2 regions of the Gracilibacillus marinus genome follow, and region 1 is predicted to be linked to the other one. Evidence: riboswitches for the same ligand, from Rfam matches in the RefSeq annotation. Region 1 holds a riboswitch; the other holds the start of a gene.
What was found. Region 1 has a riboswitch for S-adenosylmethionine ahead of ACFOZ1_RS09250 (OsmC family protein). Riboswitches for the same ligand answer to the same signal wherever they lie in the genome.
Positions count from the first base shown of each region.

Region 2: it holds a riboswitch for S-adenosylmethionine, as region 1 does, so the genes downstream of both, ACFOZ1_RS00585 (phosphoadenylyl-sulfate reductase) here and ACFOZ1_RS09250 (OsmC family protein) in region 1, are expected to answer to the same signal.

Region 1 covers NZ_JBHSDV010000002.1:287,314-294,918, reverse strand. Annotated here, with positions in the region: gene ACFOZ1_RS09270 (ABC transporter ATP-binding protein) at 1-312, shown strand, start outside; gene ACFOZ1_RS09265 (SEC-C metal-binding domain-containing protein) at 377-2,197, opposite strand; gene ACFOZ1_RS09260 (branched-chain amino acid transporter permease) at 2,228-2,560, opposite strand; gene ACFOZ1_RS09255 (AzlC family ABC transporter permease) at 2,557-3,276, opposite strand; SAM riboswitch class I at 3,472-3,578, shown strand; gene ACFOZ1_RS09250 (OsmC family protein) at 3,662-4,108, shown strand; gene codA (cytosine deaminase) at 4,210-5,466, opposite strand; gene codB (cytosine permease) at 5,470-6,723, opposite strand; gene ACFOZ1_RS09235 (DUF6339 family protein) at 7,192-7,605, opposite strand, start outside.
Region 2 covers NZ_JBHSDV010000001.1:104,266-111,870, forward strand. Annotated here, with positions in the region: gene cysI (assimilatory sulfite reductase (NADPH) hemoprotein subunit) at 1-535, opposite strand, end outside; gene ACFOZ1_RS00580 (assimilatory sulfite reductase (NADPH) flavoprotein subunit) at 552-2,351, opposite strand; gene ACFOZ1_RS00585 (phosphoadenylyl-sulfate reductase) at 2,447-3,175, opposite strand; SAM riboswitch class I at 3,256-3,372, opposite strand; gene ACFOZ1_RS00590 (sensor histidine kinase) at 3,755-4,867, shown strand; gene ACFOZ1_RS00595 (response regulator) at 4,874-5,515, shown strand; gene ACFOZ1_RS00600 (ABC transporter ATP-binding protein) at 5,663-6,595, shown strand; gene ACFOZ1_RS00605 (ABC transporter permease) at 6,608-7,605, shown strand, end outside.

The sequences.
Region 1 (7,605 bases):
CAAATAAAAGAGGCCATTGCAATAGTAGGTCTTAATCCTTCTAGTAAAAAGCATGTACATAAGTTCTCTCTAGGAATGCGTCATCGCTTAGCAATTGCTCAAGCAATTATGGAAAATCCAGAGCTGCTAATTTTGGATGAGCCCATGAATGGTTTAGATAAAGAAGGCGTACTTGAAATGCGTGAACTATTCAAAAAGCTTAAACAAGACGGACGAACCATTATATTATCATCCCACTACGCAGAAGATATTGAAGTACTCTGCGAAACCGTACATGAAATGGATCAAGGAATCATGACGAAAATAAGTTGAAACAAAGGCTTGAGAAAACCGGTTCCCCCTTCTCCTCAAGCCTTCTCACATTCCTTCTATACCATTACCCAAAAAACTTCTTCTCACATTGTTTTACAAGTTCTATTATTTCTTTTTCCACTGCTATTTTATCTTCTTTTGCTAATTCTTTAATCAATGCCTTGATTGTTGAGGTGAATTCTTTGTAATGCGTTTTGCTCATATATTGGTCATACATGTCGAATATATCCTTTGTGAAAATAGCTTTCCAAAAAGACATGTCACATGCGTCCCAACTCTCTATCTCTTTTTCCTCTAATAAGTCTCGTAAATCATACAGATTCGTGCGATATTTTTTCTCTGTTGCTGCGGATTTTCCTTTTGTTTTCTCCACATAGAAAGAAACTATATCTGCTGTATAAAATGCGTCCACTGTCGCTGGAGTGAAGCCCAATCCTTCGTATATCGGAATATCACTTCTTAATATAACCGTTTTGCGTTCTTTCTCAAGTGGTACCTCACTAACAGAACTATAGCGTTTCTCTCCTCCTGTCACAAATGGAGACAAAGGTAATCCTAACTCTTTACGCACAGTATTGAAGTCTGCTGTCACATCCACTTCCTCAAATGTACGCATGACGTGATGATACATATTGTATTCGGAATCTTTTAGATGGACGTCCACTACATCTGTCTTCCCTTGTGCCATTAACTCTCGTAGTGATTGATTGTTGTATGCAGGGATTGGCTGATTTATCTCTTCTTGATTGTTCAATTGCGCATATAATCCAAAATAGTGCGGCGTCTCTTTACTTAATCTGACAACAGACTGCTGGATACTTACATTTAACGGCGATAAGAATGTCTCTTCTTCTTCATTTTCAAGTTCCATCGCATCATTTAATTTCGCTATTTTCTTAGAGAATGTATGCGGAATCTCTTCTTCATATGTAGCTAAAAGTAACTTATTGCCGCGGATTTCTATATGTGCATGTAAGTTCATGAGAATAACTTGTTCATCCAACATGTTATCAGTATATATTTTCTTCGAGTTTACCCATATTAATTGCTTCTTCTCTTCATCCCACACATCTATTTCAAATAATTCATTATTGTAGAAGAAATTCTCGACACGTTCAACATCATGTAACTTATATTGACGACGGTAGTGTGTCACTTCTGTTTCTTTTATATCGTCGTCTTCTAACGTACTCTCTGTTGCTTGAAGTATCTCTGGATAATAGTCACGCATTACTTGCTCATGACTCAGCCCATGTTCCTCTACAAGCTTATCTACATATTTTTTGGCACGAACAATCCTTTTTGGACTCTTAATTTCCCTCACACCATTAAAGTAATACAAATCACCCATTTTCTCTAATAAACCAATTGTAGACATCCACGGAAATTTAGATGGCAAATTCTCAGGTGCATTCGATACTTTGTATGTTTCTTCTGTATTCAAATCTTTAAAAAGTGTATAGTCTTCGGTTTGGTCGACTGCTTCTACAAATTGGAGCTTTAATTGTGCCCATTGCTCTGCCATTTCTCTTTCCTCTTGTGTAAGGCGATTCCCTTTCTCTTTTAGGAACCATTCAATCCCACGCATGCCATTATCAAATGTATAGCAAAAAGTTAGCCAAAATTGAGTGAATGTTGGATACGCACTCGTTTCTAATTGATGATTCGTTCTTTTCTTAAATTGAGATTCTAACGGTATGAACTTACTTGTTGGCAATTGGGTATAAAGGAAATCTCTAATTTGTACTACTAGTGCTTCTTTTTGTTGATAAAACTTCTCTTCTCTCAACCCTTTTAATTGCACAACGGTCTCTTTTTTCATACAACATTTCTTATATTTTTTACCACTACCACAAGGGCATGAATCATTTCTTCCTACTGACATCATAACACTCCATTCACACATATATTTACGTCAAAAAATAGTCTGTACCAATACCATGTACACAATTGTCCCACCAGCAATTGATAAGAACATCTGCTTTTTCCACACATGTAGTAAAACAACAACAGCTACGCCGATCAATTCTGGTATGCCATGGCTCCCTTTGAATACATGGATATCTTTCAATGAATACACAACCAAAAGCCCGATTACCGCAGCAGGCAGGACTTTCCCAAGGTATTGGATGTATTTCGGTGTTGGTTTCCCTTGAGGAAAGACAAGAAATGGGAGAAATCTCGTTACCATTGTACCAAGTACAACCATTGCAACGATCATGATTTGTTGACCTATACTCATTGTCATTGTACGGAGACCCTCCCTTTCTCTAATGGCTTTCTAGCTAATGTAAGTATTCCTAAAATGGCAATCATTGCTGGAATGATAAATGCGCCCTTACCAAAAAGAAGAAGACACACGACAGATGCAGCAATCCCAACAAGGGAGCTCACATGCCTGTCTTCTTTCATCCATTGTTCTATAAAAATCACGACAAACAATGCTGTCATGACAAATTCTAGACCTTCTGTATTAAATGTAATCAAATATCCGAAGACTCCACCAATCGTCGCACCAACGACCCAATAGATTTGGTTCAATATTGTCACGAAAAACATGACTAAGCCTTTATCTACATTTTTTGGCACATCAATAGATTGGTTAATCGCAAAGGACTCATCACAAAGCCCAAAAATCATGTACCATTTCTTCTTGCCAATGCCTTTATATGTATCTAGTAAAGAAATGCCATAAAATAAATGACGTGCATTCACCATTATTGTAAGGAAAAAAGCATACACCGGATTAAATGCACCAAGCAACAAATTGGCTGTAATAAATTCCATGGATCCTGCAAATACCACCATACTAATTATAAATGGATACATTGCATGAAACCCTAATGAATGCATAAAAATCCCATATGCAATTCCTAAAAAGGTAAACCCTGCTAAAATCGGAATGGTATGGGGAAATGCAACCTTGAGTGCTTGTATCCATATGGTTCGTTTCGGGGTATCCATAGGAGTCTGTTCTTTGTCTAATGGAATAAATTCTCTCTGTTCATGCAATTTCTTTTCCTCCTACTTCCTCTATCCATTACTTACTATACACTATTTTTGCGTAACTATAGAAGTATAACATATTTTTACGTATTGACAGGCCTTTATAGTCGTGGTATATTATCTGAAAATTCATACAATAATAGATTTGTACATGACTCATCTCGAGAGAGGGAGGGACTGACCCTAAGAACTCTCAGCAACCGCTTTTCACTAAAAGTAAGGTGCCAATTTCAGAAGCAAGTATTTGCTAAAGATGAGAAGACACGGCAAAAAGCAATTAGCCCCTTCTCATCTTTTTTGAGAAGGGGTTGTTTCGTATGATAAAACAAAGGGAGAGTATACAATGACCATCCAAACATTTAAAGCAACAGCACAACTAAAGGAAAAATATCTAGTAGAAGCTACTGCAAGAAATCATTCTGTGTTAGTCGATGAACCAAAATCACTAGGTGGTACAGATGAAGCAATGAACCCAGTCGAATTATTGTTATCTGCATTAGGCGCATGCCAGTCTATCGTTGCACGTACCTATGCAAAGAAATTCGACATTGACCTGCGTGATTTTCAAGTGCAGCTAGAAGGCGATATTAATTTAGATGGCTTCTTTGACAAAGCAGATGTGCGGGCAGGTTATTCCGATATCCGTGTTACGTATACGACTGATACAGACGCACCTGCTGAAAAAGTAGAAGCATTCATTGCATTCTTAGAAGCGCATTGCCCTGTTGGTGATACAATCGAAAATACAGTAAATGTAACATCGACATTTCATATCGAGCAAAAAGCTTAAGATGAGATAGGTGTGTGAACAGAGCTACTTTTGCTCTATTCACACACTTTTCATCCTTCATAAAGAAAAACTCGCCACTAAAAAGTAGCAAGTTCTCTCATTTATCTCTCAAAATCTATTTTCATTTCTTCTTTTAAATACACAGATGCTTCTTTCGGCTTTGTCTCGGCAATCTTCACACCATTACGGTAAGATGCTAGCACTTCTGCTTGCTTACGAATCGCATCATAACGATTGGTTGCATTCAAAATAATAAAGTTAGCAGGCTTGCCTTCTTCAATTCCGTAGTTGTCTTGAATATTCAATGTTACGGCACTATTCTCTGTAATAAAATCAAACGATTCATTGATTTGGTGATAGCCCATTAATTGTGTGACATGGATACCCATATGAAGAACTTGTAACATATTACCAGTACCTAGTGGATACCATGGGTCAAAGATATCATCATGACCAAAGCTCACATTGATGCCAGCTTCTGATAATTCTTTTACTCGTGTAATTCCACGACGTTTTGGATAATCATCAAATCTTCCTTGTAAATGTATATTTACTAACGGGTTCGCAACAAAATTAATCTTCGCTAAACCTAATAGCTTCATCAATTTCGATACATATGCACCATTATAAGAATGCATTGCCGTTGTATGACTTGCTGTTACTTTACTTCCAAGTCCACGCTTGTACGCTTCAGCTGCGACCACTTCAACAAATCTCGATTGTTCATCATCAATTTCATCACAGTGAATATCTACAAGACGATCATATTTCTCTGCTAAATCAAAAGCAATCTTCATCGATTCGACGCCATCTTCACGCGTGAATTCAAAGTGTGGAATTCCACCAACAACGTCTGCACCCATTTTTAATGCTTCTTCTACTAATTCCACTCCATTAGGGAAAGATAAATAGCCATCTTGCGGAAATGCAACTAATTGCAAATCAACATAATCCTTCATCTCTTCTTTTACTTCCAACAATGCCTTCATTGCTGTTAAAGATGGATCACATACATCCACATGTGTTCTAACATGCTGAATACCTTGAGCAATTTGCCATTTCAATGCTTTTGTTGCTCTTAATTTCACATCTTCTACTGTCAATGATTTCTTACGTTCTGCCCATGTCGAGATTCCTTCAAATAATGTACCACTTTCATTCCATTTCGGCTCACCTGCAGTTAATGTTGTGTCCAAATGGATATGTGGCTCAATAAATGGTGCACTCACAAGCTTTCCTTGTACATCTATTGCACCTTCTACCGGTTTTGCCGCTTCTATTTTTGAGAATTTCCCGTTTTCTATATGAATATTCCATAGACCTTCCTGTTTTGGCAATGCTGCATTTTGAATAATCATCAATTACGCTCCTTTTTCTATTGCCACCTTCTTATTCGTGCTTGCCGCTCTCTCTGTCACTAATACCAATACAACAAAGATGATGACTGCACTAATAATTCCATTTAGTGGCGGAATTCCTGGTAACCACTGTGCTGATGCAAATCCACCTACCCATGCAATAATTGCTGGCCAGCGAACGGTTTGGAATGTCATCTCCTCTAGTTTCTTGTAACGACCTTTATTTAAAATAAAGAAGTCTGCTAGCAAGATTGCACCAATTGGAGGTAATGCACCACCAAGCAATGTTAACCATCCTACAAAGTTATTATACAACCACATTGCAAAGATTGTCCCGATAATACCATTGAAAATAACCAATTTACTTTTCTTAATTTTCGTAATGTTGGAAAAACCTAGTCCTGATGCATATAACGCATTGTCATTTGTTGTCCAAATATTTAACCCTAACACGATAATCGCTGGAATAATTAATCCTTGTACGAACATCACTTCTGAAATATCTCCAAGTCCTGTAGAGATTGCTCCTACAGCTCCGAATAAGAACATTAATGAGTTTCCGATAAAGAATGCGATCAATGTTGTAATTACAGCTGTCTTCTTTGTGTTCGCAAATCGAACAAAGTCAGGTGTCAATGTACCTGCACTCGCGAATGACCCAACACAAATCGTTAAGGCTGCTGCAAGTCCGATGGTTGCTTCTGGTTCGTATGCAAACAACTCACCGATTCCACCTAAATCTTCTACTGCAATTCCTACAGAAATACTCCCTAGTATCGCAATCGCTGGTACTGCAATAAAGCTCAAAATCGCTAATGCTTTCATTCCGAAAAAGGCACTCGCTGTCATCACCACACCGGATACAACGATAAGTATCCACATATCGATTCCTGTAACTTTGTGAACAGGTACTGCAAACATCGCAAGTCCTACTCCGAACCAACCAACTTGTGTTGCTCCTAATAGAAAGGATGCTAAATAAGATCCCTTTTCACCAAATGCATAACGTGCAAGTAAATGTGTCGACAAGCCTGTCTTTGCTGCAATGAATGCTAATCCACTCGTATACAAGCCTAAAATTAAATTCCCTAATAACACCATCCAAATAAATTCTTTCATTGTAAGGCCAAGTCCAAGTTCCCCACCTGATAACATACTAGCAGAGAAGAAAGTCAGACCTAACATAACAACAAACATTTTTAGAAACCCAGCTCTGTGGGATTGTGGTACAGCTTGTAATGAAAATTCTTTATCCATTTATATTTCCCCCTTGTCTTGTTACTGGTACCGTGCCGAACGAGGGACTCTTCAAAAGCGAAAAACGCCCGTTTAGAAACGTAGAGACTGGAGTGAACCAACTAAGATAAAGTGAGACTTCAATCAGTTAGAGTTGTAAACTCTGACTGATTGGTAGCGAAACTTATCATAGGGCAGTTTGCAAAGCCTCCTAGTTTCTGGGTGCTGGAGCTGGATGTTGCCATATCAACTCACTAATTTTATCCACAAAAAAAGCTCCTCGTCCGACTGACAAGAAGCTCATGGAAATCAACTACCTATATGCACAGTTTGCGCACATAAGTCGTCCATTTTCCAAATCCGTTATCCTTGTCAGCCTCACTGGACTGAATTAAAGGTACCAATATTCATTTGCATATATTATCTCAAGATAGAGGAAATCTGTCAATCATCAGATAATGGAAATTGTCGAAAAATGTTGCGCATTTGTTAAGCAAATGCATTTTCCTCTACAGAAGTATTCTCTTCGACATTAATCATTCCTTTATAATAGTATCCTAAATACTCCACGAATAATTTCTTTAATTCTTCCTTCTCTAGCATTGGTGATAAGACAATAGGATAACTTTTGTTAAATTCAAAGATTACTCTTCTTCCATAACGCTCGTCATCTCCGAGGTCCTCTCGCCCTTTTATCTGTGCCTTTAATATCTGTGATAAATTCAATTCCTCAATAATATCTAAAATGTGAATAAGAAACAGATCGTTACGGAATATCTCAGATTTAATAATATAATTATACACATCTAAATTATCAACAATCTGTTCATAATACCTAACTTTGTCCTCTTCACTAGTAATAGTATCATGAATATATTGTGCAGCAAGTATGCTCTTGTAAAT
Region 2 (7,605 bases), on a different contig from region 1:
CGCCTGTTTTTGGTGATAAATAATCACTGATTTTTTGTGCCCAGTCTTGTATTTCTTGATGCACGTCCGATTGATATGGATTTGGGTTACACATCACATTTCGATTTACATCTCCGCAAGCAGCGATAGTTGTCATTGCTTCTTCATTAATTGTTTTGATGGTTTCTTTTAAATTCCATTTCAAAATACCGTGAAGTTGGAACGCTTGGCGTGTCGTTAGTTTAATTGTATTATCACCGTACTTTTGTGATAACTGATCAACACTTAGCCATTGTTTTGGTGTCGCAACCCCACCTGGAATTGCTACACGTAACATAAATGCATAGGCGGGTTCTAGCTTTTGTTTTCTACGCTCCTCACGAATATCACGGTCATCTTGTTGGTAACTACCATGGAATTTTAGTAGTTTTGTATCGTCATCTGAGATAGCTGCTGTAATTGGGTCATTTAATCCTTCTTTAATCGTTCCTCGTAAAAAACGACTATCTTCTTTGAGTTGTTCGATTGGATCTAATTTTTGCTCCTTATTCGACATTTCTATATCCCCCTCATCAATACACGTCTCGTTGGTATCGTTTCTGTTGTTTTAATTGATTTACATATGCTTCTGCATCTTCTCTACTTACATTCGCATGGTCTTGAACAATTTGGATTAATGTCTGATGCACATCTTTCGCCATTCGCTTCTCATCTCCACATACATAGATATGTGCACCACGTTCTATCCACTCAAATAGTTCTTTACCACGTTCTTCCATGCGATGTTGTACGTAGACTTTTTCTTCTGTATCTCTTGAAAATGCAACATCCAATTTAGAAAGATAGCCTTTTTTCAACCAATTTTGCCAATCTACTTGGTATAAGAAATCAGATCTGAAATGTTGGTCACCGAAAAATAACCATGTATCTCCTTTTAAATCTAATTCTTCTCGTTCCTCAATATAGCCTCTAAATGGTGCGACACCAGTACCAGGGCCAATCATGATGACAGGAGTTTGTTCATCAAATGGAAATTTGAAATTCGGATTCTTGTGTACATAGACATCTACAACATCACCAGGTTTTATTCTGTCTGCGATTTCACCAGAGCAGACACCAGCACGATCTCGACCACAACTATTGTAGCGGACTGTAGCAACAGTTAAATGCACTTCGTCAGGATTTGCTTTGTTGCTACTTGAGATAGAATATTGACGTGCAGGAATTTTTCGCAACCAATCAATCATGGTTGTTGGGTCTAAATCTGCTGGTGGATAATCCTCAATCAAATCGAGTAAGTCACGTCCATCAATATATTGTTTAATTTGATCATTATCTGCAATAAGTTTTAGTAAATCATTGTTTTTAAAGAACCCAGCAGCTTTATCTAATAAACCTTTTGTTAATCTTGTAATCTCAAAAATAGAAGTAAGTGCTTCTTGGATGGAGCGGATTTCTCCTTGTTTATTAATTGGAACAGTTTGTTCAGGATTCCAATTTAATTTTTCAATTACCGCTTTTACTAATGCAGGATCATTTTTCGGATAGATTGCTAGACAATCACCTGGTTCATATGTGAAATTCGATCCTTCTAGTAATAGCTCAATATGTCTCGTTTCTTTGTTCGAGCCTTGACCACTAAGATTAATGTTTTCTAATACTTCTGCTGAAAATGGATTGGCTTTTGAATAAATAGGTTGTTCAATGGAAGATGCCGTTACTGCTGTTACATCTGCAACAGCGCTAGCATTGTCTTCTTGAATTGTTCCAACGATACCTTTAATCCATTCTTCAGCTAATTCTTCGTAATCAACGTCACAGTCTATTCTGTCGTAAAGGCGTGTTGCTCCTAATTCTTCTAATCGTTTATCAAAATCTTTCCCTGTTTGGCAGAAGTGTTCATACGACTCATCTCCAAGTGCTAAAACAGAATATCTAACCCCATCTAACTTAGGTGCCTTTCTACCTAAAAGGAACTCATGGAATTGAATTGCATTATCTGGTGGATCTCCTTCGCCGTGTGTTGCTGTGACAATAAACAAATCTTCTACGTCTTTGATTTTCTTTGGTTTAAAATCATCCATACTTGATAATTGAACAGTAAAGTTTTTATCTTTCAAGGTACTAGAAAGCTGTTCAGCGACACGTTGGCTATTTCCGGTTTCTGAGCCAAATAATATGGTGATAGTACGTGTTGGCTGCTTTGTGACAGTTGCTTGTGGCACTTGTTGTGGTGGTGTTTCAACTGCTTGAGATGCTGCTAAGTAGCCTGCGAGCCAGTTTTTTTGAGCGTTTGTTAATGTTGGTAATACTTGATTTAATATGTCCGTTTGCTTTTGATCAAATGGACTATTGACAACTTGTAATGTCAACATGCTCACCTCTATTTCATTAATTTGTAATTAAACCTATTATATTTATTAAACCTATTGTTTTACTTTGAATTAGGTAAAAAAATAATCGAAACTCATCCTGTTGTATGCAAGCCACATTCAGTTTTTTGGGAATTTGCCCATCTTCCTGCGCGTTCATCACTATTTGGATTCACTGGTGACGTACACGGGATACAGCCGATGCTCGGGTAATTTTGGTCGTGTAATGTGTTGTATGGTAAGTCATTTTCGCGAATGTAATTCCATACATCTTCTAATGTCCAGTATATTAATGGACAGACTTTGATAGATTTAAATCGTTCATCTTTGTTGTAGAACTTTGTGTTTGCTCGACTTGTTGATTGTTCTCGACGTAATCCAGAAATCCAAGCCGTTGCACTGTACAACACTTCTTCTAATGGCTTGATTTTTCGAATATAGCAACACTGATCTGGATTTCTTTTCCACAATGCTGAACCATGTTGAGCTGCTTGTTCCTCTAGTGTCAAACTAGGTTGTTTTAATTCAATTTGTAAAAGTGGATACTTTTCTTTCACACGGTCAATTAAATCATATGTTTCTTGGAAATGTAAACCAGTATCTAAGAATACGAGTTTTGCATCTTTTTTAACTTTGGAAATCAAATCGATTAAGACCATACTTTCTGCACCAAAGCTACAAGCATAAATCAAAGCATCACCGTATGCTTGGTATGCAGATTCAAGTATCATCAATGCACCTTTATGAGAGTCAGCTTCTTCTGGTATATACTCATTCCAATGACTTTCTTCGTAATGGTCATACGTAATTACAGATGTTGACATACCTTTTCCCCTTTCTAAAATTCTATCATTATACGAAAAAACCTCTTATCTTTTTGATAAGAAGTTCAACTGACGTTCACTTCTTATCTTCCGGTAACAGTAGTGTATGCTGTTCCGCAGGATTTGGCACAGTGCCCATTACTTGACCTGTTGCCGAGGTTTCCCAGGGCCTGCCCCTCCACCTCTCTGGATAAGAATTCCTTATATAAACAATTAATGTTATGATATATCTATTTATTGGAAAAGTCAACAGTAAAATAGTCGGAATTATTAAAAAATATACAAAAGCGAAAACACCCGTTTAGAAACGTAGCGACTGGAGCAAATCAACTGAGATAAAGGAATCACGACGAGGAACGAGTCGATGATGACTTATCGTAGGGCGATTTGTGAAGTCGCCTAGTTTCTGGGTGTTGGAGCTGGATGATACAAAAGCGAAAACACCCGTTTAGAAACGTAGCGACTGGAGCAAATCAACTGAGATAAAGGAACCAAACAATGTTTAATTTTCCCCTTGCTTCAAAATAAAAATAACTCTACTTCCCGTTATGGTATATTATAACTAAGGAGGAGAACGAAATGAAATCGAATATTTGGGTATCTCTATTATTATGGATTCTTGTTTGGTTATCTGCCATTACAGTAGAGTTAGCTGGTGGTTCAGAAACTAGTGCATATTTATTTAGTATGATGGCACTATTTTTCGTTGCATTCTTTTTTATGTCTGTTGCGAAATCAGCAGCTATTTATTTATTATGTATACAGTTAATTAGCATTACACTCGCGTTCTTGTTTTCTTCACATGATTGGATGAACCCATTTGTGTTGTTGATGTTCCTTCTGTTACTTGTATCATGTTTCAAATGGACTTCAGGAAGATTTACATATACCTTCACCATTGCTGTGTTGCTAGCGAGTTTTTTAACACAAATGGAATTCCTATCTATTACACTCGTATCTTTTTACTTATTGCTTGCAACGATTCTCATTATAGCAATCTATGAATATTATAAGTATTTCCACCATTTATCTGACATAGAACAACGATACCAAGCATTATTACATACATATAAAAAATTAAAACGTGATACCATCACACATGATCAGTTAACAAGACAACAAGAACGACTACATATAGGTAGAGAGATTCATGATCGAGTTGGTCATACATTAACGAACTTATTAATGCAAATAGAAATTTTACATTTGAAAGATGGCAGGGAAGAATGGAATCAAGTAAAAGTATTGGCACAAGAAAGCTTACAAGAAACGAGAAAAGCTGTTAAAGCACTAAAGGAAGATTCTGTAACAGGTATTGCGGCAATCATTCAATTAATACGGAAACTCGAAGCAGAACAATATATTTCTATTACCTTTTCCATGCGCCAAAATGCCTTGTCGATTACTTTAAGTCCAGACCAAGCTACTGTTGTATATAGAGCAATCCAAGAATCGTTAACGAATATCATGAGACATAGCGCGGGAAAAGAAGCTACTGTTTTGTTAGAAGCACCTGGTTCTGCGACATTTCGATTTGAAGTTACGAATCCACTTACAGAAGATGTCGAATGGCGAGAAGGCTTTGGCATTCAATCAATGAGAGATCGATTGCAACAAATAGGAGGAGAATTAGATATCTTTATATATCAGCATAATTTTGTAGTACGTGGATCTTTTCCACTTAAGGAGTGAGAGAAAATGGTTTCTATTTTACTTGCAGAAGACCAAGTGATTGTTAGACAAGGTATAAAAATGATGCTAGAAACAGATCCAGATTTAGTTGTGACAGGTGAGGCAACAAATGGGAAAGAAGCATTACAACTAAGAGAAAAGTATTATTTCGATTTAGCGATATTAGATATTCGGATGCCAGAACTTGATGGAATCAAAACAGCACAACAATTATTAGAACGGTATCCAGATATGAAAGTGTTAATCCTTACAACATTTAATGATGAAGATTATGCGATTGAAGCATTAAAAATAGGTGTGCACGGTTATCTACTGAAAGATGCCAATAAAGATGAGCTTATTCGCGCAATTAAAGATTGTCTAAAAGGTGGATTGCAATTGCCAGGTGAGGTAGCTAGAAAAGTCGTGCCACATTTATTAAATGAAAAGAAAAAAACATATAGTAAAGAGACAACTATCTTCTTGACCAAAAGAGAGCGCGACATTTTATGTTTACTTGGAGAAGGAAAAAGTAATAAAGAAATTGCAGAGGGATTAGCATTATCTATTGGTACAGTAAAAAACCATATTAGTAGTTTATTAGATAAACTACAATTAAGAGATCGTACCCAATTAGCCATCTATGCAATTCATAATGGATATGTATAGAGGGGGAAATGCAATATTTTCTAATTGTACAAAATATAAATGACTCTAGTCACTGTTTATTTGATAAGGAATGACTAAAGGCAGTATGGATACTGCTCTTTTTTTTATACAATAAAGAAGGATAAAGATGAGAAAGGGTGTGTGCAAATGTTAGAAACAGAAAGCTTACGTAAAGTATATAAAAATAAAGTAGCAGTAGACGAAGTGAATATTTATTTGAAAGAGGGAGAATCTGTTGGGTTATTAGGTCCGAACGGGGCAGGGAAGTCTACATTAATTTCCATGATTGCAACACTACTTAAACCAAGTAGTGGCAAAGTGTTTTGGGAAGGACAAGATATTATCAAAAATCCACATATAATTAGGCCAACATTAGGAATGGTGCCACAAGAAATTGCCTTATACAAGGAATTATCCGCATATGAGAACGTGAAGTTTTTTGGCAAAATCTATCGCTTAAAAGGGAAACATTTAGAGTCAAGAGTACAAGAAGTGTTAGAGATTGTTGGTTTGAAAGATCGACAAAAAGAATTGGTTAAAAATTATTCAGGAGGTATGCAGCGACGTATTAATATTGCTGTTGCTTTATTACATGAGCCTGACATTATTATTATGGATGAACCGACAGTTGGGATTGATCCACAATCACGTCATTATATTTTAGAGATGGTCAAACGGCTAAATGAAGAAAAGGGGATGACTGTTCTATACACATCTCATTACATGGAAGAAGTAGAAAAACTTTGTGATCGAATTTATATCATGGACAATGGAAAAATCATTGCTACAGGTACGAAAGATGAGCTTGTTAGTATCTTATCGAGTGAAGAAACAATCGATTTAGTTCTTGAAGAATCATCTAGTGCTTTTGAAGATGCATTAAGAGCTGGAGAACATGTGTTAAAAGTAACTGAAACAGAAAAAGGATTGAAGTTAATTGTTCCTAAACAGTCCAATCAATTAACAACCATTTTCCATCTGGCAGAAAAGCACCAAGCAGCAATCCAGTCTGTTTCCATTCATGTACCATCATTGGAAGATGTATTTTTACATTTGACTGGTAGAAAATTGAGAGATTAGGGGTGAGTGTGTATGGTCAACTTTTTCTTGAAAGATATCAAACTATTATTAAGAGACCGCACAGAGCTCTTGGTTATTTTCCTTATGCCATTTATACTTATGCTCATCTTAGGTTTTGCACTTAAAGGAGTATTGGGAGGGGGCGAATCAACAAGAGAGTTAGAAGTGGCTTTAGTAGAAGAGGATAATTCTAATGAAGGAAAAGCGCAATTTGTATCTTATTTGGAGGAGCAGGAGATTCCAACGATTGCTAAGGAACAAATAATAGAAGCAAGTAATCAAATTGCGATTCCATCGATTATTCATACGATTTTAACAGAAGATTTAACAGAAATTGTTGCAGTAGAACTGACAGACAAGGAAACTGCTGATGAAAAGCTCGCAGCAAAGGAAATAGATGCAATTATAACGATACCAGAAGGATTCACATATACAACATTAAAACATGTCCTATTACAAGAAGCAGATTCAGCAAATCTCCTTATCAAAAAGGGGGAACATGCCGTATTTGATAGCTCGATTGTTGAAAATATTTTATCTCAGATTGCACAATCTATTAATTTAGAGACGGCAATTGCAAAGGAATCACAGTCTACAGAGATACGTCCAACAAGTGACGAAGTGATTAAAAGAGAAACAGAAACAATTACAAATGGTGAGCCAGTTAGTTCTATGGAATACTATTCAATTGGTATGGCGGTAATGTTTGCCTTTTTTATCGCATCAACAATGGCTGCAAAATCCTATTCTGAACAAACACAACACGTATTAGATCGTATTATTTTGTCAGGGAGACATCCGTTACAATTTTTAATTGGGAAGTTATTTGCTGTTATCATGTTAGTTTTTTTTCAAGTAAATGTTCTATTTGTGCTTTCTTCTCTCATTATGCAATCATTCCAACCAATATCTTGGCAAACAATCGGGATTATGGAACTGATTACATTCTTTTATGCCCTTGCAATAAGTGCAATTGCCTGTTTGTTAATTGCATTAACATTAAGACTTAG